Regions from separate parts of the Gordonia sp. UBA7860 genome, predicted to be linked through region 2. Evidence: predicted binding sites of a transcription regulator. Region 2 holds the regulator's gene; each other region holds the start of a gene.
What was found. Region 2 encodes LexA, which represses DNA repair genes until DNA is damaged. Its sites were predicted from a motif close to CGAACANNTGTTCG; they were not measured.
Positions count from the first base shown of each region.

Region 1 (6,997 bases), on a different contig from region 2:
CTGGTGCCGGGTGACCGAGTGTGGTTCCGCCACACCAAGTCCGGCGAGGTGTGCGAGCGCGCCAGGACAGTCGCTCTGATCGGACGTGACCAGAACGGCCAGGCACGAGTCGACGATCTCATTCCGACCTACCGAGGGGAAGAAAAGTGCTACCTGTGACAACACAGACGCGCACGCAGTGGCGCAATTGGAGTGGAAACCAGTCGGCCACAACGGCAGTCGCGACACCCGACACCGTCGACGCCGTCGCGGAGCTCGTCGCGAGAGCAGCGGCCGACGGGACACGTATCAAGCCGATCGGCTCCGGGCACAGCTTCACCGGCATCGGCGTGCCAGAGGGCATCCAGCTCGATATGTCCGCGCTCCGCGGGGTGGTGGGTGTCGACGGACATCGGGTGACGTTGCGCGCGGGCACCCGGCTGCACGAAATCCCTGCTCTGCTCGCCCCTTACGGGCTCGCGATGCGCAATCTCGGTGACATCGACCGCCAGACGATCACCGGGGCCACGTCGACGGGTACACACGGAACCGGTCTGAACTTCGGTGGGATCTCGACGCAGATCGTCGGCGCGAAGATCGTCACCGGTACCGGCGACGTCGTCACCCTCACTGCTGATGATGACGAATTGCGCGCTGTCGCTCTGGGATTGGGCGCACTTGGGGTCATTGTCGAGCTGACCATCGAATGCGTCGATGCGTTCAGTCTCCGCGCTCACGACGAGCCTCTCGATCTCGACGATGCGGTCGGCGGCTTTCTCGACCGCGTCGAATCCTTCGACCACCACGAGTTCTACTGGTTCCCGCACACTCGTCGCGCGCTGGCCAAGACCAATACAAGGCTTCCCGCAGGCGCCACGCCAAGTGGGCCGGGCTCGGTGCGTAGATACATCGACGACGACCTGATCAGCAACAAGGTCTACGGCGTTGTCTGCGAACTCGGACGGCGGGTTCCCGCAGTTGTACCGACGCTCAATCGGGTTGCGAGTCATGCGCTTTCGGAGCGCACGTACGTCGCACCGTCGGCAGAGGTCTTCGCGTCGATCCGTGATGTGCGCTTCCGCGAGATGGAGTACGCGGTCGAACTGCCCGCCGTGGCGGAGGTACTCAACGACATCGAGAAGCTCATCGCACGCAAGGGATACCGCGTCAGCTTCCCGGTGGAGGTGCGCGCTGCCGCCGCCGACGATCTGATGCTCTCGACGGCCTCGGGACGTACCACGGGCTACATCGCGGTCCACCGCTACCACCGTGACGATCCCGCGGACATCTCGGCGTTCTTCGCCGACGTCGAGGAGATCATGGTTGCCCACAACGGCAGGCCACACTGGGGCAAGCTACACACCCGCGACGCGGAGTACTTCCGCGCTGTGTACCCGCAATTCGACGACTTCCTCGCGGTTCGGGACAAGTACGACCCCTCGCGTGTCTTCGGCAACGACTACCTGCGGCGGGTGCTCGGCGACTGATCGCGCTGACGCGTCGCAGCTGAACCGTAGGTCGGGGGACCGCTCAGCTGTGATGCAGGAAGTGCTCGAACACCTGCGTGCCGAACAGGACCGAATCCACCGGGACACGCTCGTCGACGCCGTGGAAGAGCGCGGCGAAGTCGAGTTCGGGCGGCAGGCGCAGCGGCGCGAAGCCGAAGCACCTGATTCCGAGCTTGGCGAACGCCTTGGCGTCGGTGCCGCCCGACATCATGTACGGGACGGTCCGACCGTCCTCGTCGTAGGCGAGGATCGCGTCGTTCATCGCGTCGACGAGGTTGCCGTCGAAGGTCGTCTCGTAGGAGTCGAGGTGGGTGATCCATTCCCGTCGGACATTGGGGCCGATCAACTCGTCGATCTCAGCCTCGAATGCCTTCTGGCGCCCGGGAAGGACACGGCAGTCGACGACGGCCTCGGCCTTCTGCGGGATGACGTTGGCCTTGTAGCCGGCCTTGAGCATGGTCGGGTTGGCGGTGTCACGCAGTGTGGCACCGAGGATCCGGGCGAGGCTGCCCAGTTTGAACAGGGCGGTCTCGAGGTCGGGTGTGTCGGGACCGAGATCCCAACCGGTCTCCTCGGACACCGCCTGCAGGAACTCGGCCACCGAATCGCTGATCACGAGAGGGAATTCGTGGTTTCCGATTCGCGCGACCGCGGAGGCGATCTCGGTGACAGCATTGTCGGAGTGCAGGAACGAGCCGTGGCCCGCAGTGGCTTCGGCGGTGAGCCGCATCCACGAGAGCCCCTTCTCGGCCGTCTCCACCAAATAGAGACGACGCTGCGTGCCGTCCGGGCGGTCGACGGTCAGTGAGTAGCCGCCGACCTCGCCGACTGCCTCGGTGATGCCCTCGAACAGGTCCGGCCGATGCTCCACCAGCCAGTGAGAACCCCACGTCCCGCCGGCTTCTTCGTCGGCAAGAAAGGCGAAGACCAGTTCACGCGGCGGCACGGTGCCGTCGCGTTTGAACTGGCGGGCCAGTGCGAGCGCCATCCCCGCCATGTCCTTCATGTCGACGGCGCCGCGGCCCCAGATGTAGCCGTCGGACACCGACCCCGAAAACGGGTGGACACTCCAGTCGGCAGGCTCTGCGGGCACGACGTCGAGATGAGCGTGCACCAGGAGCGCACCACGGTCGGAATCAGGCGGACCGGCGAGCCGCGCGAACACGTTTCCGCGTCCCGGTCGCCCCGACTCGACGTACTGAGTGGTGTACCCCACCTCTTCGAGCATCCCCGCCACCCACTTGGCGCAGTCCTCCTCGCCCTTCGTCGTCTCGGGCTCTCCCGTGTTGGAGGTGTCGAAGCGGATCAGTTTGCTGACGATATCGACCACTTCGTCGACGGCTTTGATGGTCCCGGCGGTGTTCTCAGGCTCCGAAGTCACCCCTCACTCCTACGGGATTTGGGATACGGGGGCAACCTCGGTTAGTGTTATCCGGCCCGGTGCGGAACGGAGAAATCCGCGAGACACCGAAGCACCGAGTCCGAGTGGCGGAATGGCAGACGCGCTAGCTTGAGGTGCTAGTGCCCTATTAACGGGCGTGGGGGTTCAAGTCCCCCCTCGGACACCGCGAGAATCCCGGAGAGCATTGCTCTCCGGGATTTTTTTCGTTGGGCGGCTGGGCGGCCCGATCGGAAACCTGTGGATCGTGTCGGGCCGATAGCGAGTTCTGATCCTCAAGTCATCCCCCGGCCGGACGGCGACAGCATCTTCACGGCCGGACCAGTGCGCCACGTCGGCAGCCTCCCTGTCAGCGCCGTCGTGCACTCCTGTGGCGTAGGCACAACGGCCGCCGGACTCCGCGCAGGCGTTCCCACAGCCCCGTCGCCAGGGCCGCACTTAGAGGGCGCCAGCCCCGTGTGGGCCAGTCGGCTCATGAGTGGTGCGCGGGTGGCGGGCACGGTGCGGCGCAGCGTCTTGGGCCCGGGTGTCATCATCGAGCGGGGTGCCGAAGTTCTCGATTCGATCGTGTTCTCCGACACCATTGTTCGCGCCAACGCTCGGGTCGGCATCGGCGAGAGACTCGCGCCCGCTTCCCGCCGCACCGCCGGTCATTACTCAACCGGCGGGCGTCGACACCGCCGACGTCAGTAGCCGGAGTCCGGTGACCGGTTCGCGCTCGCGTTCACCCGGTCCCGCACCGTGAGGTAGTACTCCCGTTGCGCCGGGTAGTAGTCATCGAAGTCGAGGTCGGCCGGGTCCGTTCCGGTCACTACCGCCGAGAGACGATCGAGGTAGTACTCCCACCCCGGGCCGGTGCTTTCGATCACCTCCGGATCGTGGACGATCTGACTGAGCCTCAGCGTCGTGATGCCACTGTTCTCGTCCAGCTCAAGGATCAGATCCCACGTACCGGCATCGTCGGTCGTGTGCACCTGAAGGACATGTGGCGGCTCGCAGCGTCGAATGTCGTAGCGCACCGGGGTCATGTTCTCCTCCCCCTCGGCGTTCATCGTGAAGGCGACGTGACCCTCGTCGGGGTCGCCGTCGAAGAAACCTATCCAGCGGGCGAGCCGATCGGACTCGGTCACGGCGGCCCACACGTCGTCGACGGCGGCGCGGTAGGTACGGGTGAACTCGACCACGTCGCCGTCTCGGCGGACGCGGTGCCGGCCGCTGGGTATGGGTGCATTCGTCATCCTGGCTCCTGTATCTGGTGGGATGTGACGTCGGGTTCGGCAGCGTGTCGGCTGGACCTGTCTGGGCTTGCGGCCCTGCGTCTTTCGCGTCGGGTTCGGTACACCTCGGTGTTCAGGGCGTCGAGTGCCGACTCCGCGATCGGCACGCGGGAAGCGTCCGCGGCGTCCCCGGATCCGAGGTCGGACAACAACTTCCGCACCTCGAGCAGTGGTGTCGGGTCGAGTCGGTAGTGACGTTCCCGGCCCGTCGTGGCGGCCTCGACCAGGCCGGCCTCGGCGAGCACCCGCAAGTGTCGACTCACCGCGGGCCGCGAGATCGGGTGACGGGCGGCGAGCAACCGTTGGATGTCGACGACTCGTTGCGGGCCGTCGACCAGGATCCGCAGGATCCCGCGACGCACCGGGTCGGCGATTGCGACGAAGACGGACACTCATAAATGGTAACTGACTAATTACCAATTATCAGGGTGTCTTTGCGGAAGGGGCAGCGAGCGGCGACTGCCATGTTTTGGCAACCATCGCCACGGAGAACCTTGCCGCCGTCGCGTTTTCGGCGATCACGAGCATCCTTGACACCTCGAGTGTTCAACGCCGCAATGCTGGACCGAAAATGGGTGGTCGGGACTCGGCGAAACGCGTGTCCACGAGGTCGAAAAATTGTTCGAGAATTCCTCGACGTTGTCCGTATTGTCGGGTAGTATAGAACACATATTCGATACGACGTGGGGCGGGGGTGGCGGCACGTGAACAGCAAACGCAACAGCAGCGACGGCGGAAGCGGTGGCGTGCCTTCGGCTTTGGGGTCGTCTGTATTGGCCTCTGCGGCGGTGGGGTCTGCGGATGCGGTGGTGGCGGAGAAACTGTCACGGCTTGCTGCGGTGTTGGATGAGTTGGCGACGGTGGATGTGTCGTTGGTGTCCGATGACGTGCTGGTGGAAGCCACCGTCGAGGCCGAACGCCTGGCGTTGCGGACGGCGGGCGCGGTCACGGATCGCTTGGTCGTGGAGGCCTCTGACCGGGATCTGCCCCACTCGTTGGGTTTCCGCGATATTCGGAATTTCATGGGACAACGTCTGCATATTGGCGATCCGGCAGCCCGATATCAGGTGATCGCGGCGACCGGCTCATTCACCACAATCTGCGGCGACCGCCTGCCACCCGCATGTCCGACGTTGGCCGGCTACGTCGTGGAAGGACGCGTCGCCGGAGCACACGTCCGCGCGGTACTGGAAGTGCTCGAAGCGATCCCCGGTGAGGTGTCGGCGGAGACCAAAGCGGCCGCCGAAGCACAGATGGCCGGGTATGCGGTCCAGTTCACGCCCGCCGAAATCACTAATTTGGGTTCACGATTGTTGGCGCATCTGGATCCGGATGGGACGCTGACCAACCCGAAAGACCGCAAACGTCGACGCCGCTTGTGGGTGAACCGGCAAAACGCACAACTCATGTCGCGGTTGACTGCTGATTTGGATCCGATCGCCCGTGCCCGGCTGGATGCGGTGTTGGACTCGTGGGCCAAACCCGGCATGAACAACCCCGACGACCCCGACTCACCTGTCGGTCCGATCACCACCGCGAACGCCGAACAGGTCGCGGCGGCGGCGCTGCGTGATCAACGCTCACCCGCCCAACGCAATCACGACGCGTTCTCCGCCCTACTCGGCCAGGTGTTGGAATCCGGCATGTTGGGTAATACGCATCGGGGTTTGCCGATCCAGGTGATCGTCACCACCAGCCTGCACGAGTTGGAAGCACAAGCAGGGATCGCACAGACCACCTCCGGAACACTCCTGCCGATCGGCGATGTGATCGAGATGGCCGCCTCCGCCGGTGCCAGTCAGTATTTGGCGGTGTTCGGTGAGCACACCAGCATCCCGCTGTATTTGGGTCGGTCGAAGCGGATCGCCACGCTGGGGCAACGACTCGCCTCCTTCGCCTCACCCGGCGGCAAAATGTGTTCCGCACCCGGCTGCAACCAACCCGCGAGCAGAGTCCAGATGCATCACGCCGCGAAAGACTGGGCCGACGGCGGCTTGACCGATATCGACCAGTTGGTGCCGGCGTGTGATGTGCACAATCGGCGGGTCGGGCCGAAACCCGGCCAATTCACCACCCGCATGATCACAGAAGGCCCTGATACCGGACGCGTTGCGTGGCGACTGAACGCCAAACCCGGCATGCCGGAGAATCCCGAACGCATCAACCGCATCGCCGACGTCAAAGCCGACTTCCACGACTACCTCACCGCCGAACACATCAGCAACGAAGCCGCAGCCGCAGCACGCGCGGCCGCTGCCGGGATCGGGACCGCAAAGGACACAGCCGATACCGAGACCGTCGCCGACACAGCCGACACTGAGATCTGCGCGCGGGGCTCGGGTACAGCCGACGCGAAGATCGTGGCGGATGCGGTGGGTGCCTGGATGGTGTCGCCGCCCTCGATGGCAGACCCGCCCAGCGGGCGCGTCGAGCTCGCACTCGTGGGCGCGATGCCCTCCGGCGATACACCGCGCCTCAACAGGCGGGTCGACATCCAATGGAACCTCACTGATCCACCCGACCCCGACCCGTCCACAGACCCGGACGCACCAACAGGCCCGGCCCCACCAGCTAGCCCCTGGTGGCTCGACGACGTCGACCCACCAGGAGGAGTCGACCCACCGCTGGCCGACGCCGCCTGACCAACGGTCACCCGACCACCGCGCCAACCCGGCCGACACGCTAGCCCAACTAGCCGGGCGAGCCGTCGAATCAGGTTGTGCCGCAACCCGTCCACACCCCGCCACCACACCCCGGTGGCGGGGCAGACGTGGTCGCTCGATCGGTCGCCCAGCCTCGAGTGCCAAGCCCCTGCTGCCGCTAGTTCGGTGACG
Region 1 is NZ_DLSO01000042.1:3,573-10,569, reverse strand. Features, by position in the region: gene B3T59_RS05860 (alanine racemase) at 1-159, shown strand, start outside; gene B3T59_RS05855 (D-arabinono-1,4-lactone oxidase) at 156-1,466, shown strand; gene B3T59_RS05850 (M20/M25/M40 family metallo-hydrolase) at 1,510-2,868, opposite strand; tRNA gene B3T59_RS05845 (tRNA-Leu) at 2,967-3,052, shown strand; gene B3T59_RS05840 (SRPBCC family protein) at 3,573-4,124, opposite strand; gene B3T59_RS05835 (ArsR/SmtB family transcription factor) at 4,121-4,555, opposite strand; gene B3T59_RS05830 (HNH endonuclease signature motif containing protein) at 4,868-6,805, shown strand; gene B3T59_RS05825 (mechanosensitive ion channel family protein) at 6,984-6,997, opposite strand, start outside.
Region 1: the regulator LexA is predicted to act here: its motif matches at 4,826-4,839, upstream of B3T59_RS05830 (HNH endonuclease signature motif containing protein).

Region 2 (6,997 bases):
CGCCGTCAGCGAGGAAGCGCAGTGGATTGTCGAGGAACTTCGGGTCAGCCTCTTCGCCCAGAAGCTCGGGACCGCCTATCCCATTTCGGAGAAACGCGCGCTACGAGCTCTTGACCGACTCGGTTGACACCGGACGCGGTGGAGTCGTCGCTGAGTCGACGGCGGGCGGGGTGTCGAGGTCGTCTGCGCCTTCGTGGGAACCGGTGAGGTTGCCCTGGAGGTCGTCGATCTCGCGTTGAAAGTCTTCGAGCGAATCGAACGAGCGATAGACCGAGGCGAAACGTAGATATGCCACCTCGTCGAGGTCGCGCAGCGGGCCGAGAATGGCCAGACCGACCTCGTTGCTGGGGATCTCAGCCGAACCCGACGACCTGACAGCGTCTTCGACCTGCTGAGCCAACTGTGCGAGATCGTCTTCGTTCACGTGACGTCCCTGGCATGCGCGGCGCACCCCGCGCATCACCTTTTCTCTGCTGAACGGCTCGGTCACTCCGTTTCGCTTCACGACTGCCAAAACAGCACTCTCGACCGTGGAGAAACGTCGCCCACATTCGCTGCACGCGCGACGTCGGCGGATTGCCTGCCCCTCATCGGCGACACGCGAATCGACGACCTTGGTGTCTTCGTTCTTGCAAAACGGGCAGCGCATGTAGTCCTCGTGCGAATCTCGGGACGCAGCGGCTCCGTCGGTCTGGCGTGGTCCGATCGTCTGACGACCGGCGGAAGCGAAACCGCAGCGGTGACCGTGTCGGTTTCCGACTGGACCCTGTGACATCGAGAATACCGCCAGCGCTCAGCGGTACGCGGGTGTGACAAGCGGTTGGCCAACGCGCAGCCCGCTCGACGGCAGATCGTTGAGGTCGATGATCTCGTCGATGACGGTTTGACGCGGCATATCGGGCGCGACCCGCGCCGCGATCGAGCTCAGCGATTCGCCGGAACGCACATGGACCACCTGCGTAGAGGTCGAAGCCGGCATATTCGCCCGCTGGTAGTCGGCACCGATGGTCCCGACCACCCACACGGTCAGTGCCAAACCGATTCCCGCGAGCACCGCCAATATCGCAGCCCGTCGTCGACGGGCCGCCACCAGCTCGCCGACGCCACCGGCGCATCGCGTGCCTGCGGGACGCGTAGAGGTGCCGTGATCGAACGTGATCCGATGTCGACGCTGCGGCGAGACGTCTGCGCCGGCTGCCCGTCGGACCTCACTTGTTCGAACACGTCCCGCCACACGCAGCTCTTCGCTACGGACGGCATTCGACGGCGCGCGTCCACTGACCACCGTGGCGCGGTGAACCCGGGAACGAGGCGTTTGTGCAGGTCGAGGGGGTGCAGATCGGGCGGTCGGCGGTGTTGCCACGGATGCACTCGACGTGCTGGGAACCGAGCGGGTCACCGGGTTTGTCATCAGGCTGGTCATCGCTACCTCCAATGGTCGATCAAGCGTTCGATGAACTGATGTTCGAGTTCTACCAGAGGGGTCCGACAAAGTCCTGCGACACGTCGAACAAATGTTTGATGTTGTCCGTGGCCTCCGCTACTGTCGGCGCCAGACGATGGAAGAAAGACGCACCCACCCCGCTTCACAACAGCAGCCAGTTCACAACAGCAGCCGCTTCAAGATCAGGAAGGACGGAACCGATGACAGAGAAGTCACGACGCAGCCCGTCGTCGCCCAAGGGCAACGGTCGCAGCGTCGAAGGAAAGAAGAGCGAAGGCGGCGAGGAGGCACCGATCCATCCGGCCGTCGCCGAGGCCACACTCACCGGTCGCCAGCGTGACGTCCTCGATGTGATCCGAAAGTCGGTACGCGAGCGTGGATATCCGCCGAGCATTCGAGAGATCGGCGACGCCGTCGGCCTCACGTCCACCTCATCGGTCGCTCACCAGTTGCGCACCCTCGAGCGCAAGGGCCTGCTGAAACGGGACGCCAACCGTCCGCGAGCGGTCAACGTCTCCGAGGCTCCCGACGCACCGCACTCCGATGCCATCAACGGAGATCTCCCGACGCCCACGTTCGTTCCGGTACTCGGCCGTATCGCGGCGGGCGGTCCGATTCTCGCGGAGGAGGCGGTCGAAGACGTCTTCCCGCTCCCGCGTGAGCTCGTCGGTGAGGGCTCGTTGTTCCTGCTCCGCGTCGTCGGCGAATCGATGATCGACGCCGCGATCTGCGACGGCGACTGGGTCGTCGTACGTCAGCAGAACGTCGCCGACAACGGCGACATCGTCGCAGCGATGATCGACGGCGAGGCGACGGTGAAGACCTTCAAACGCAAAGACGGCCACGTCTGGCTGATGCCGCACAACCCGCTCTTCGATCCGATCCCCGGAGACGACGCCGCCATCCTCGGCAAGGTCGTGACGGTCATGCGTCGGGTGTGATGCACTGAACCTGGCCCCGCAGGTCACTGACCAGCGGGGCCTGTATCAGTGGTCGAGTTTTTCGGCAGCGGCACGTCGGGCGAGTGCCGGACTCGAGGTGGCAAGCGCGGCAGCTGCCGCGGTCCGGCACTGCTCCATGGTTACCGTCGACAGCTTCGCCCCGACTGCTGCTGTCGCGGCCGGAGCCGCCGACAGCGAGGTGACTCCCAGTCCGACGAGCACACACGCGAGCGACGGGTCGGCCGCGGCCTCACCACAGACGCCGACGGGCTTGCCCTGCTGGGCGCCGGCCGTCGCGACCTGAGAGATGAGTGCGAGCACCGCGGGTTGCCACGGGTCGGTCAGTTCGGCGAGTTCTGCCGACATCCGGTCGGCCGCCATCGTGTACTGCGTGAGGTCGTTGGTTCCGATCGACACGAAGTCGACCTCAGCCAGAATCGCCGGCGCCAGGATCGCCGCAGCCGGGATCTCGATCATCACTCCAGCCGTCAGACCACGCTGACGGACGAGATCGGCGAACTGTGCGGCCTCCGCGGCCGTGGCGATCATCGGTGCCATGACCCACGGCGTCGTACCGGATTCTTCTGCCGCGCGCGCGATCGCGTCGAGCTGAGTTCGCACGATTTCGGGGTGGTCATCGCCGATTCGGTTACCGCGTACGCCGAGTGCGGGGTTCGCCTCGTCCGGGTGCTCGATGAAGGCCAGCGGCTTGTCCGAACCGGCGTCGAGCGTTCTGATGACGACTTTCTGGCCCGCGAACGCTTCGAACACGTCGCGGTACAGACGCGTCTGTTCGTCGACATCGGGTTCATCTGCCCTGTCGAGAAATGCCAACTCGGTGCGGAACAGCCCGATCCCCTCGACCGGCGCATCGGCAGCGCGACGCGCCGACGCACCATCGGCGACATTCGCCAGGATGGCGACGTCGGTGCCGTCGGCAGTTCGGCCAGGACCACGCCACGCAGCGACAAGCGCTGCCTCCGCAACGCTGCGCTCGACGAGTTCGCGTGCCTCGGACTCCTCCGGCTCAACGGTGATCGACCCCGCACCGCCGTCGAGCAAAACCATTGTGCCGCTGGTGATCTCACTCAATCGCGCCACGGCGACCACGCACGGGATGCCCAATTGTCGCGCGATGATGGCGGTATGACTGGTCGGTCCGCCGAGACGCGTTGCCAGCCCGACGATCACCGCGGGATCGAGCCCGGCGGTATCCGCCGGAGCGAGGTCGTCCGCGAAGAGGATCGACGGTTGGCTCGGCGTCGGAATTCCCGGCTCCGGCCGACCGAGCAACTCGGCGACCACCCGGTCACGAACGTCGTTGAGGTCGGTGATCCGCTCTGCCATCAACCCGCCGAGTTTGGCGAACATCTCGGAGAACTGCGCCGTTGCGGCGACCGCGGCGGCAGGTGCCGGCACCCCCTTCGCGACACGGGACTTTGCCGCACCGATCCATCCCCGATCCTCGGCCAACCCGGCGGTCGCGGCGAGAACCTCGGCCGCAGCTCCCGACGCGTGCGATGCGCGATCACGCAGTCTGCCCGCGACGACTGCCGCGGCGGCGACGAGGCGTTCCGACTCCGCGTCGCGCTCGTCGTCGGCGATGACGCGATCGGTGCCGAGTGACGTCTCGTCGTACTCGACGCGCTTACCCGGCCACAACACCGGCCCGTAGGCAAACCCCGCGACGACGGGTGTTCCTGTCAACCCTCCCTGACCGTTCATGGTGACCCGATTCTCCGTTACCAGGTGATTCTCCATTGCGTCTGCTGCCTTCCGGGTCGATCGGCCGGGTGCGGTGATCTGTGAGGAATACCCGGCGTCGTGAATTTCTGTGATCAAAGTTACTCGCAACGCTTGACTTGTCAACACATACGGGCGTAAACACAGATATATCAACATTGAATCCCACACAGAACCAATCACGCGGTGATCCACAAAACACAGATCCACCAGCAGCCAGATCCACAGAACACAGACCCACAGATGGTTCGCCGAAAGGTTGGCCACACCACAGATCGGAGACGACAGGTGTACGCCGAAGAGCGACAGCGAGCAATAGCCGATCAGGTGCGCGCGCACGGTCGCGCATCCGTGACCGCTCTCGCCGACAGGTTCGACGTGACGAGCGAAACCGTGCGCCGCGACCTCGCGGTGCTCGAGCGCAGCGGTAGCGTGCAGCGCGTCCACGGCGGAGCCGTCAAGGCCGGGACGGTCGAGGTGGTCAACGAGCTCGGACTCGCCCAACGCGAGTCCTCGCAGACCGCAGAGAAGGCAGCGATCGCCCGAGCTGCGATCCGGTTTCTGCCCTCGGACGGTGGATCGGTCATCTTCGATGCCGGAACCACCACCTACCAGGCCGCCAAGCTGCTGCCCGCCGATCGCAGGCTCACGGTGATCTCGACGAGTCTCCAACTCGGGCAGGCCCTCACCGCACACGAACGGGCCACCCTGCTCATGGTCGGTGGTCGGGTCCGTGGGCTCACGCAGGCCGCAGTCGGAGCCGAGACCGTCGCAGCGCTCGGAAAGATGCGGGCATCTGTTGCCTTCCTCGGCACCAACGGGATCAGTGAGGGCCACGGCCTGTCCACCCCCGACGCCGAGGAGGCCTCGGTCAAGTCGGCCATCGTGGCTGCCGCGCAGCGCGTCGTGGTGCTGGCCGACTCGTCGAAGATGGGCCGCGAGGACTTCAGCTCGTTCGCTCCGCTCGACGAGGTGGACGTCCTGATCACCGACGACGGAATCGACCCCGAGTTCTCGGCGGCGCTCTCGGCACACGGCATCGAGGTCGTGATCGCATGATCCTCACAGTCACAGCCAACCCGAGTCTCGACCGCACCCTGGAGATCGCAGGACCGTTGATGCGGGGCGAGGTGCAACGCAGTACCTCCACCCGGGTCGAGCCGGGCGGCAAGGGCGTCAACGTGTCCCGCGTCGTCGCGGAAGCCGGCATCCCCACCGTCGCGGTACTGCCCGCCCACGCCGACGACCCGTTGCTCACGGCGCTCGACGCCGTCGCACTGCCGTACCGCACGGTCGACATCGACGGTCAGATCCGAACCAACATCACGGTGGCCGAGAACGACGGGACGACCACGAAGATCAATGCGCCCGGTCACACCCTCACGCCTTCCGAACTCGACGAACTGACAGCGCTCGTACTCCGGGGCGCCGAGGACGCGTCGTGGGTGGCACTGTGTGGCTCGCTTCCGCCGGGAGTTCCCGACAACTGGTATCGCCGCATCTCCGACCGCCTCGTCGACAGCGGACGCCGCGTGGCGATCGACACGTCGGGCGCACCCCTGGGCGCGGCGATGTCGGGGCCCGTCGACCTGATCAAACCCAACGACGAAGAACTCGCCGAGGTCAGTGGCATCGACCCTGCCGAACTGACCGCTGCCATCGCCTCGCGCGACTACCTGCCGGTCGTGGCGGCATCGCGCACGCTGATCGCCACCACGCAGGGAGCGGTACTCGCGACCCTCGGTGCGGCGGGTGCGGTACTCACGACGGCTGAGGGTAGTTGGCTGGCCACTCCGCCGCCGATCGTGCCGCGCAGCACCGTCGGAGCAGGTGATGCGTCGCTGGCCGGATACCTCATCGCGTACACGGCAGGCGCCTCCGAACCCGATCGTCTGCGCACTGCAGTCGCCTACGGCTCGGCGGCCGCCGGACTGGCAGGGACGCAGCCACCCCTTCCGGCACAGGTCGACGTCGACTCGGTCGATGTCGTCGAACTCTCAGGAGCCGCCCCGATCACGTGACCCCACAGCCTCCAGTTCCTGTACGCGAATCGCCACCAAGCTCACCGACCACAACCGGAACACTCGCTCTCCGGATTACACAGAAATCGAAGGAAGACCCATGTCCGACAACATCATCACCGCAGCGACGGTGCATCTCGATGTCGATGCAGGCAGTGATCCCGCCGCCGTCATCACCTATCTCGCCGAGAATCTCGGCGAGGCGGGGCGAACGACCGATCCGTCCGAACTGAGCCGCGCCGCACTGGCCCGCGAGGCGAAGTCGGCAACCGGTCTGCCCGGTGGGATCGCGATTCCTCACGCACGCGCCGCGTCGGTCACCACCGCCAGCCTTGCCTTTGCGCGGCTGTCGAACAAGGTCGACTTCGGCGCACCCGACGGCCCGGCCGACCTGGTGTTCCTCATCGCGGCACCCGAAGGCGCTGCCGCCGACCACATGAAGCTGCTGAGCTCGCTCGCGCGAGCACTCGTGCGTCCCGACTTCGTCGCCGCCCTCCGCGAGGCGCCGAGCGACGAACGCGTCGTCGAACTCGTGGATGAAGCCATCAACCCTGCCCCGGCAGGCTCTCCGTCGACAACCGCCACGCCTGCGGCTGGCGCAGCCACCACTGCCGCGGTCCCGGCAGCAGGCACGAAGACCGCGGAAACCGCGAAGACACTGGGGGGTTCCGATTCGCAGAAGCGCCCCTCGATCGTCGCGATCACCGCATGCCCGACCGGGATCGCACACACCTACATGGCCGCCGACGCACTGAAGTACGCCGCGGAGCGTGCGGGTGTCGACTTCCATGTCGAGCCGCAGGGCTCGTCGGGCACCACGCCGTTCACCCCCGACGTCATCGCAGGCG
Region 2 is NZ_DLSO01000165.1:569-7,565, forward strand. Features, by position in the region: partial or broken gene B3T59_RS20295 (DUF3418 domain-containing protein) at 1-127, shown strand, start outside; gene nrdR (transcriptional regulator NrdR) at 101-649, opposite strand; gene B3T59_RS20305 (LysM peptidoglycan-binding domain-containing protein) at 794-1,234, opposite strand; gene lexA (transcriptional repressor LexA) at 1,645-2,385, shown strand; gene ptsP (phosphoenolpyruvate--protein phosphotransferase) at 2,431-4,146, opposite strand; gene B3T59_RS20320 (DeoR/GlpR family DNA-binding transcription regulator) at 4,417-5,187, shown strand; gene B3T59_RS20325 (1-phosphofructokinase family hexose kinase) at 5,184-6,149, shown strand; gene B3T59_RS20330 (PTS fructose transporter subunit IIABC) at 6,250-6,997, shown strand, end outside.

Region 3 (6,997 bases), on a different contig from region 2:
GGTGAGGTCAAAGCTGCCGTGAGCGCCGAAAGCGGTCAACATGTGGTCGAAGAACGGGATGCCCGTCGAGATCGCCGTCACGCCGGTGCCGTCGAGGTTGAGTTCGACGACGATCGACGACTCCTTGGTCGTCCGCTCGACGCGTGCGATACGCGGTGCCGGGGTGGTCACTGTGACTTCTCCAGATCTGTGGTGGCGAGCTTTCTGCTGACGTCGAGGAACGCATCGTTCTCGTCAGCCAATCCGATCGTGACACGCAAATGCGCGGGAATTCCGACGTCGCGGATCAACACGCCGTTGTCGAGGTATCGCTGCCACGATGCCGGAGCGTCGGCGAAGCGGCCGAACAGCACGAAGTTGGCGTCGGAGTCGACGACGTCGAATCCGGCCTTCTCGAGGTCGGCGACGACGCGTTTGCGCTCGGCGATGATCTTCGCGACTCCGCCAAGCGTCTCGTCGGCATGGCGCAACGCCGCTCGCGCAGCGGCCTGCGTGAGCACCGACAGGTGATACGGCAGCCGTACCAGCTGCAGGGCGTCGACGATTGCCGGCGACGACGCGAGGTACCCGAGCCGACCGCCCGCGAAGGCGAACGCCTTGCTCATCGTGCGGCTGACGACGACCTTCGTCGGGAACTCGTCGATCAACTCGACAGCGCTGCGCTGCTCGGAGAACTCCGCGTACGCCTCGTCGACGATCACGATCCCGGGCGCGACGTCGACGATGGCCCGGAGCCCGTCGTTCGAGATCGACGCTCCCGTCGGGTTGTTGGGAGAGGTCACGAAGACAATGTCGGGGCGTCGTGCGGAGATCTCGCCGACCGCGTAGTCGATGTCGAGAGAGAAGTCGGAGCTGCGCTTGGCCTCGAGCCAGGTGGTGTCGGTGCCGTCCGAGATGATCGGATGCATCGAGTAGCTGGGCACGAAGCCCAACGCCGCACGACCAGGGCCACCGAAAGCCTGCAGGAGCTGCTGCAGGATTTCGTTGGAACCGTTTGCCGCCCAGACATTTTCGACGCCGAGGTGGGTTCCGGTGGCTGCGCTCAGGTAGGCGGCGAGGTCGCTACGCAGCGCGACGGCGTCACGGTCTGGGTAACGGTGCAGTTCTGCCGCTGCGGCGCCGGCCGATTCGGCGACGTCGGCGATCAGTTCCGGCGATGGCGGGTGCGGGTTCTCGTTGGTGTTGAGAACGACAGGCACCTTCAATTGCGGTGCGCCATAAGCGCTTTTACCGCGCAGATTGTCGCGGAGCGGGAGATCGTCGACGGTGATCTGGGCTCCGGGTACTTGAGCGCCGGGAATCTGGGCTCCGGTGGCGGCGGGCGTCACTTGGCGGCCCCGGCAACAGCCCCCGAGAACCTGCGTGTGATCGCATCGCCATGTGCCGGAAGGTCTTCGGCCTGCGCCAAGGTGACCACCTGGTCGGAGACGTCGCGCAGCGCCGCCTCGTCGTAGTCGATGACATGCACGCCACGCAGGAAGGTCTGCACCGACAGTCCCGACGCGAACCGGGCCGAACCCGATGTCGGCAGAACGTGATTCGATCCTGCGCAGTAGTCCCCGAGACTGACCGGCGCGAAGTCGCCGACGAAGATCGCGCCGGCGTTATGCACGCGATCGGCGACCTGCGCGGCGTCGCGCGTCTGGATCTCGAGGTGCTCGGCCGCGTAGGCGTCGACCACGGCAAGACCGGCCTCGACATCGTCGACGAGCACGACGCCCGACTGCTTGCCGCTCAGCGCCGTGGTGACTCGCTCACGGTGTTTGGTCTCGGCGACCTGGCGGTCGAGTTCTGCGTCGACGGCGTCGGCTAGGGCAACGCTGTCGGTCACGAGCACCGACGCCGCGAGAACGTCGTGCTCGGCCTGGCTGATGAGGTCGGCGGCGACGAAGGACGGATTAGCCGAATCGTCGGCGAGGATGGCGATCTCAGTGGGTCCGGCCTCGGCATCGATGCCGACGAGTCCGCGACACAGTCGCTTGGCTGCCGTGACGTAGATGTTGCCGGGACCGGTGATGAGGTCGACCGGATCGAGGACCGCACCGTCGGTATCCGTACCGCCGTAAGTAAGGAGCGCGACGCCCTGCGCACCACCGACGGCCCAGACCTCGTCGACGCCGAGAAGTGCGCATGCCGCGAGGATGGTCGGGTGCGGCCAACCACCGAAGTCCTTCTGCGGAGGTGACGCAACCACGAGCGATCCGACGCCCGCCTCCTGCGCGGGGACGACATTCATGATGACCGACGACGGATAGACGGCATTACCACCGGGAACGTACAGGCCGACACGCCTGACGGGAATCCACTTTTCGCTGACGGCTCCCCCGTCGACGACCTGTGTACGCGACGTCGTACGACGCTGATCGGCGTGAACGAGCCGGGCGCGGGTGATCGACTCACGCAGTGCATCGGCGACAGTCGGATCGAGTTTCGCCAGCGCATCGGCGATTACATCGGCAGGAACCCGAACACTCGACGGACGCACGCCATCGAACTTCTCGCCATACTCGAGTGCTGCCTCGACGCCGCGGTCGGCGATCGCATGCACCACCGGCGTCACCGTATCCAGCACGGCATTGACGTCGGTGCCCCCACGGGGCAACGCGCGACGCAGCTCAGCGAGCGTCGGCGAGCTACCGCGCAGGTCGGTTCGGGCGAGCATGGGTGTCTCCTGATCGGTCGGGTTGATGTGTCCAGGATATGTGGCGGCACCACTGGTTTCCGAATGCGGTCCGTCGGCAGTACGGCAGGAGCGAAGCAGTGCGACCGGGAAGACCCGATCAAGAGGTGTCGAAACTTCTTTCGAGTTTTCCTCGACGGTGCCCGTATTGTCGGGTAGTGTAGAACACATATTCGACACGACGTTGGGGCGGGGGTGGCGGCACGTGAACAGCAAACGCAACAGCAGCGACGGCGGAAACGGCCGTGCGCCTTCGGCTTTGGCCACGGCGGCGGTGGGGTCTGCGGATGCGGTGGTGGCGGATAAACTGTCACGCCTGGCTGCGGTGTTGGATGAGTTGGCGACGGTGGATGTGTCGTTGGTATCCGACGACGTGCTCGTGGAAGCCACTGTTGAGGCCGAACGGCTGGCGTTGCGCACGGCCGGTGCGGTCACGGACCGTTTGATCGTGGAGGCTTCTGACCGGGATCTGCCGCACTCGTTGGGTTTCCGCGACATTCGCAACTTCATGGGGCAGCGTCTGCATATTGGTGATCCGGCCGCCCGGTATCGAGTGATCGCGGCGACCGGATCGTTCGCCACCATCTGCGGTGACCGCCTCCCACCCTCCTGTCCCACCCTGGCCGGCTACGTCGTGGAAGGACGCGTCGCCGGCGCACACGTCCGCGCGGTACTCGAAGTGTTGGAGGCCATCCCTGGTGAGGTGTCGGCGGAGACGAAAGCTGCCGCCGAAGCGCAGATGGCCGGGTATGCGGTTCAGTTCACCCCCGCCGAAATCACCAACCTCGGTTCACGGCTACTCGCCCACCTCGATCCGGATGGAACACTCACCAACCCGAAGGACCGCAAACGACGACGACGGTTATGGGTGAACCGGCAAAACGCACAACTCATGTCGCGGTTGACCGCCGATCTCGATCCGATCGCCCGCGCCCGGCTCGACACCGTGCTGGACTCGTGGGCAAAACCCGGCATGAACAACCCCGACGACCCGGACTCACCCGTGGGTCCGATCACCACCGCCAACGCGGAGCAGGTCGCGGCGGCTGCGCTGCGGGATCAACGCTCACCCGCCCAACGCAATCACGACGCGTTCTCCGCCCTCCTCGGGCAAGTACTCGAATCAGGGATGTTGGGCAACACCCACCGGGGATTACCGATCCAGGTGATCGTCACCACCAGCCTGCACGAGTTGGAAGCACAAGCAGGGATCGCACAAACCACATCCGGAACACTCCTCCCAATCCACGACGTGATCGAGATGGCCGCCACCGCCGGTGCCAGCCAGTATTTGGCGGTGTTCGGTGACCACACCAGCATCCCGTTGTATTTGGGTCGGTCGAAGCGGATCGCGTCGTTGGGACAACGACTCGCCTCCTTCGCTTCGGCGGGTGGGAAGATGTGCTCGGCACCGGGCTGCAACCAGCCCGCCTCACGGGTGCAGATGCATCACGCCGCCAAAGACTGGGCCGACGGTGGACTCACCGACATCGACCAACTCGTCCCGGCGTGCGATGTGCACAACCGCAGAGTCGGCACAAAACCCGGGCAGTTCACCACACGCATGATCACCGAAGGACCTGATACCGGCCGTGTTGCGTGGCGACTCAACGCCAAGCCGGGTATGCCGGAGAATCCCGAACGCATCAACCGCATCGCCGACGTCACAGCCGACTTCCGCGACTACCTCACCGCCGAACACACCAGCAACCAAGCCGCAGCCGCGGCACGCGCCACCGGGTCAGGCACAGACGCGACGGTTACCGAGATCGGTGCGCGAGCATCGGGCAGGGCGGGCGCCGACAACGCCACAGACACGGCCAGCGACCAGATGGTGGTCGCGGACGCAGTGGGTGCCTGGATGGTGGCGCCGTCCTCGGTGCCGGACCCGCCGAGCAGGCAGGTGGCACGTCAGACGCTCACCGGCGTCGAGCTCGCGCTGGCGGATGGGATGCCTTCCACTGATACTCCTCGCCTCAGCAGGCGGGTCGACATCCGATGGAACCTCACCAGGCCGCTCGAGCTCGACCCCGAGCCGCCCACAGACCCGGAAGCGCCAACAGGTCCAGCCCCACCAGACGGCCCCAACCGGCTCGGCGGCGTCGACCCGCCAGACAGCCTCGGCCCACCGCTGGCCGACGCCGCCTGACCGTCGCGCCACCCAGTACAACGCGCCGACCCGGCGAACCGTCGAATCCGGTTGTGCCGCAACCCGTCTACACCCCGCCACCGCACCCGGTGGCGGGGCAGACGTGGTTGCTCGAGGGACAGGCGCGAACCGGAGTGCGCAGACATGCGGCCCCGGCAGACCACGGCGCCAGATCGTGCACGGCTGCCCTCTCCAAGATCCTCCGCACCCTCGCCGGCGCCCCCGATACGCCAAGTCGAATCATGAATCATGTTCAACTGCGCGGTAACCTGTGGCGCATCATCCGACGAACCGCGACGGACAGGATTCACCGCAGATGGGCGACGCTCGCTCCGACCACCCAGTGGACGCCGACGACGTATCCGATGACCCGATTACCGACCTGGAGACAGGTTTTGCTGACCTGATGCGGCAGGGACGGATTCGACTGCGCACCCGTGCTCGTGCGGTTGACCCCCACCTCGACCCGTCGAACTATCCCCTGATCGCGATGCTTGCCAGCGCCGACGGATCTCTGCCGGTATCAACACTCGTCGCGCAGCTCGGACTCGAGAAGTCGACTGTGAGCAGACAGATCGATGCCCTCGTGCGCCTCGGTCTGGCCGAGCGACACGCCGACCCGCATGATGCCCGCGCTCGACTGGTCTCCTTGACTCCTACCGGCCGCGCACGCGTAGATCACGTAGCCGATGCGGCGGTCGCAGACTGGCGGGCACGGTTGTCCGAATGGGACCCCGAGGACATCCGGACACTCACCCGGCTGCTCAATCGCCTCCTTGTCGACGACGCGGAGTTCGAACCCGACCTGACCTGATCGGCGGCGTGCCCCGGCGCCGACATCGCGGCGCTGACTCAACAGCGAGACGCCCCGTCGAGAAACTCCGCCCGAGCCGGGAATACTCAAGATAGTTGCGCGTTACAACTATCAATGGTTATAGTTGCTTCACTCAACTAGTTGGTTGCGTGACGTGTCTGCAGCCAGCAATCGGCCGGCCATTGTCGCCGCGCCCCCGACATCCCTCTCCCGCTCGGCAGACCGTGCGGGATCAGCCACTACCTCAGGAGGTTCTCCCATGTCTCTAACCGCCACGCGGGAGGTTGCTTCCGCAGCGGGCGCACCGATGACCCATCGACAGAAGCTCGAAGCACTCGTCGGTTTGCTCCTCGGGATGTTCGTCGCGTTTCTCTCGTCGACGATCGTGTCCAACGCGCTCCCCGTCATCATCACTGACCTGCATGGAACGCAGGGCCAGTACACCTGGGTCGTCACGGCGACGCTCCTCGCATCCACGGCGACTACACCCATCTGGGGCAAGCTTTCCGACCTGGTGAGCAAGAAGATCCTGGTCCAGGCGTCGTTGGCGTTGTTCACCCTCGGCTCGGTGCTCGCCGGACTCTCACAGTCGGTCGGCATGCTGATCGGTTTCCGTGTCATCCAAGGCCTCGGACTCGGTGGCCTGCAGGCGCTGGTCGTCATCGTGATCGCATCCATGTTCAGCCCCCGCGAACGCGGCCGCTATCAGGGTCCGATCGCAGCCGTGATGTCGCTCGCGACGGTCGCCGGCCCGCTGATCGGTGGCGTGATCGTCGACACCAGCTGGCTCGGTTGGCGCTGGACGTTCTACGTCTGTGTTCCGCTAGCGGTGATCGCTTTGCTGGTCATCCAGCGCACGCTGAATCTCCCGACGGTCCGCAAGGACGTTCGCATCGACTACCTTGGCGCGTTCCTTATCGCGGCAGGCGTGAGCACACTGCTCATCTGGGTCACCCTCGCCGGTGACAGCTTCGCCTGGCTCTCGGGAATGACGTTCGGTCTCGTCGCACTCGGAATCGTCCTCATCGCAGGTGCATTGTTCGTCGAATCACGCGCCAAGGACCCGATCATCCCGCTGCGGTTGTTCCGTGACCGCACGACGACTCTCGCCACACTGGCGAGCGTTGCAGTCGGTGTCGCACTGTTCGGTGGTGCCGTGTTCCTCGGTCAGTACTTCCAGATCGCCCGCGGCTACTCCCCCACGGCGGCAGGTCTGCTCACCCTTCCGATGATCATCGGCTCGATGCTCGCCGCAACGGTCTCGGGCGCCCTGATCACACGGTTCGGTCGGTGGAAGCGCTTCCTCGTCGCAGGTGCTGCCCTGATGACAGCAGGCTTCTTCCTCCTGTCGACC
Region 3 is NZ_DLSO01000167.1:13,863-20,859, reverse strand. Features, by position in the region: gene hisB (imidazoleglycerol-phosphate dehydratase HisB) at 1-171, opposite strand, end outside; gene B3T59_RS20460 (histidinol-phosphate transaminase) at 168-1,328, opposite strand; gene hisD (histidinol dehydrogenase) at 1,325-2,662, opposite strand; gene B3T59_RS20450 (HNH endonuclease signature motif containing protein) at 2,886-4,829, shown strand; gene B3T59_RS20445 (MarR family winged helix-turn-helix transcriptional regulator) at 5,146-5,643, shown strand; gene B3T59_RS20440 (MDR family MFS transporter) at 5,903-6,997, shown strand, end outside.
Region 3: the regulator LexA is predicted to act here: its motif matches at 2,843-2,856, upstream of B3T59_RS20450 (HNH endonuclease signature motif containing protein).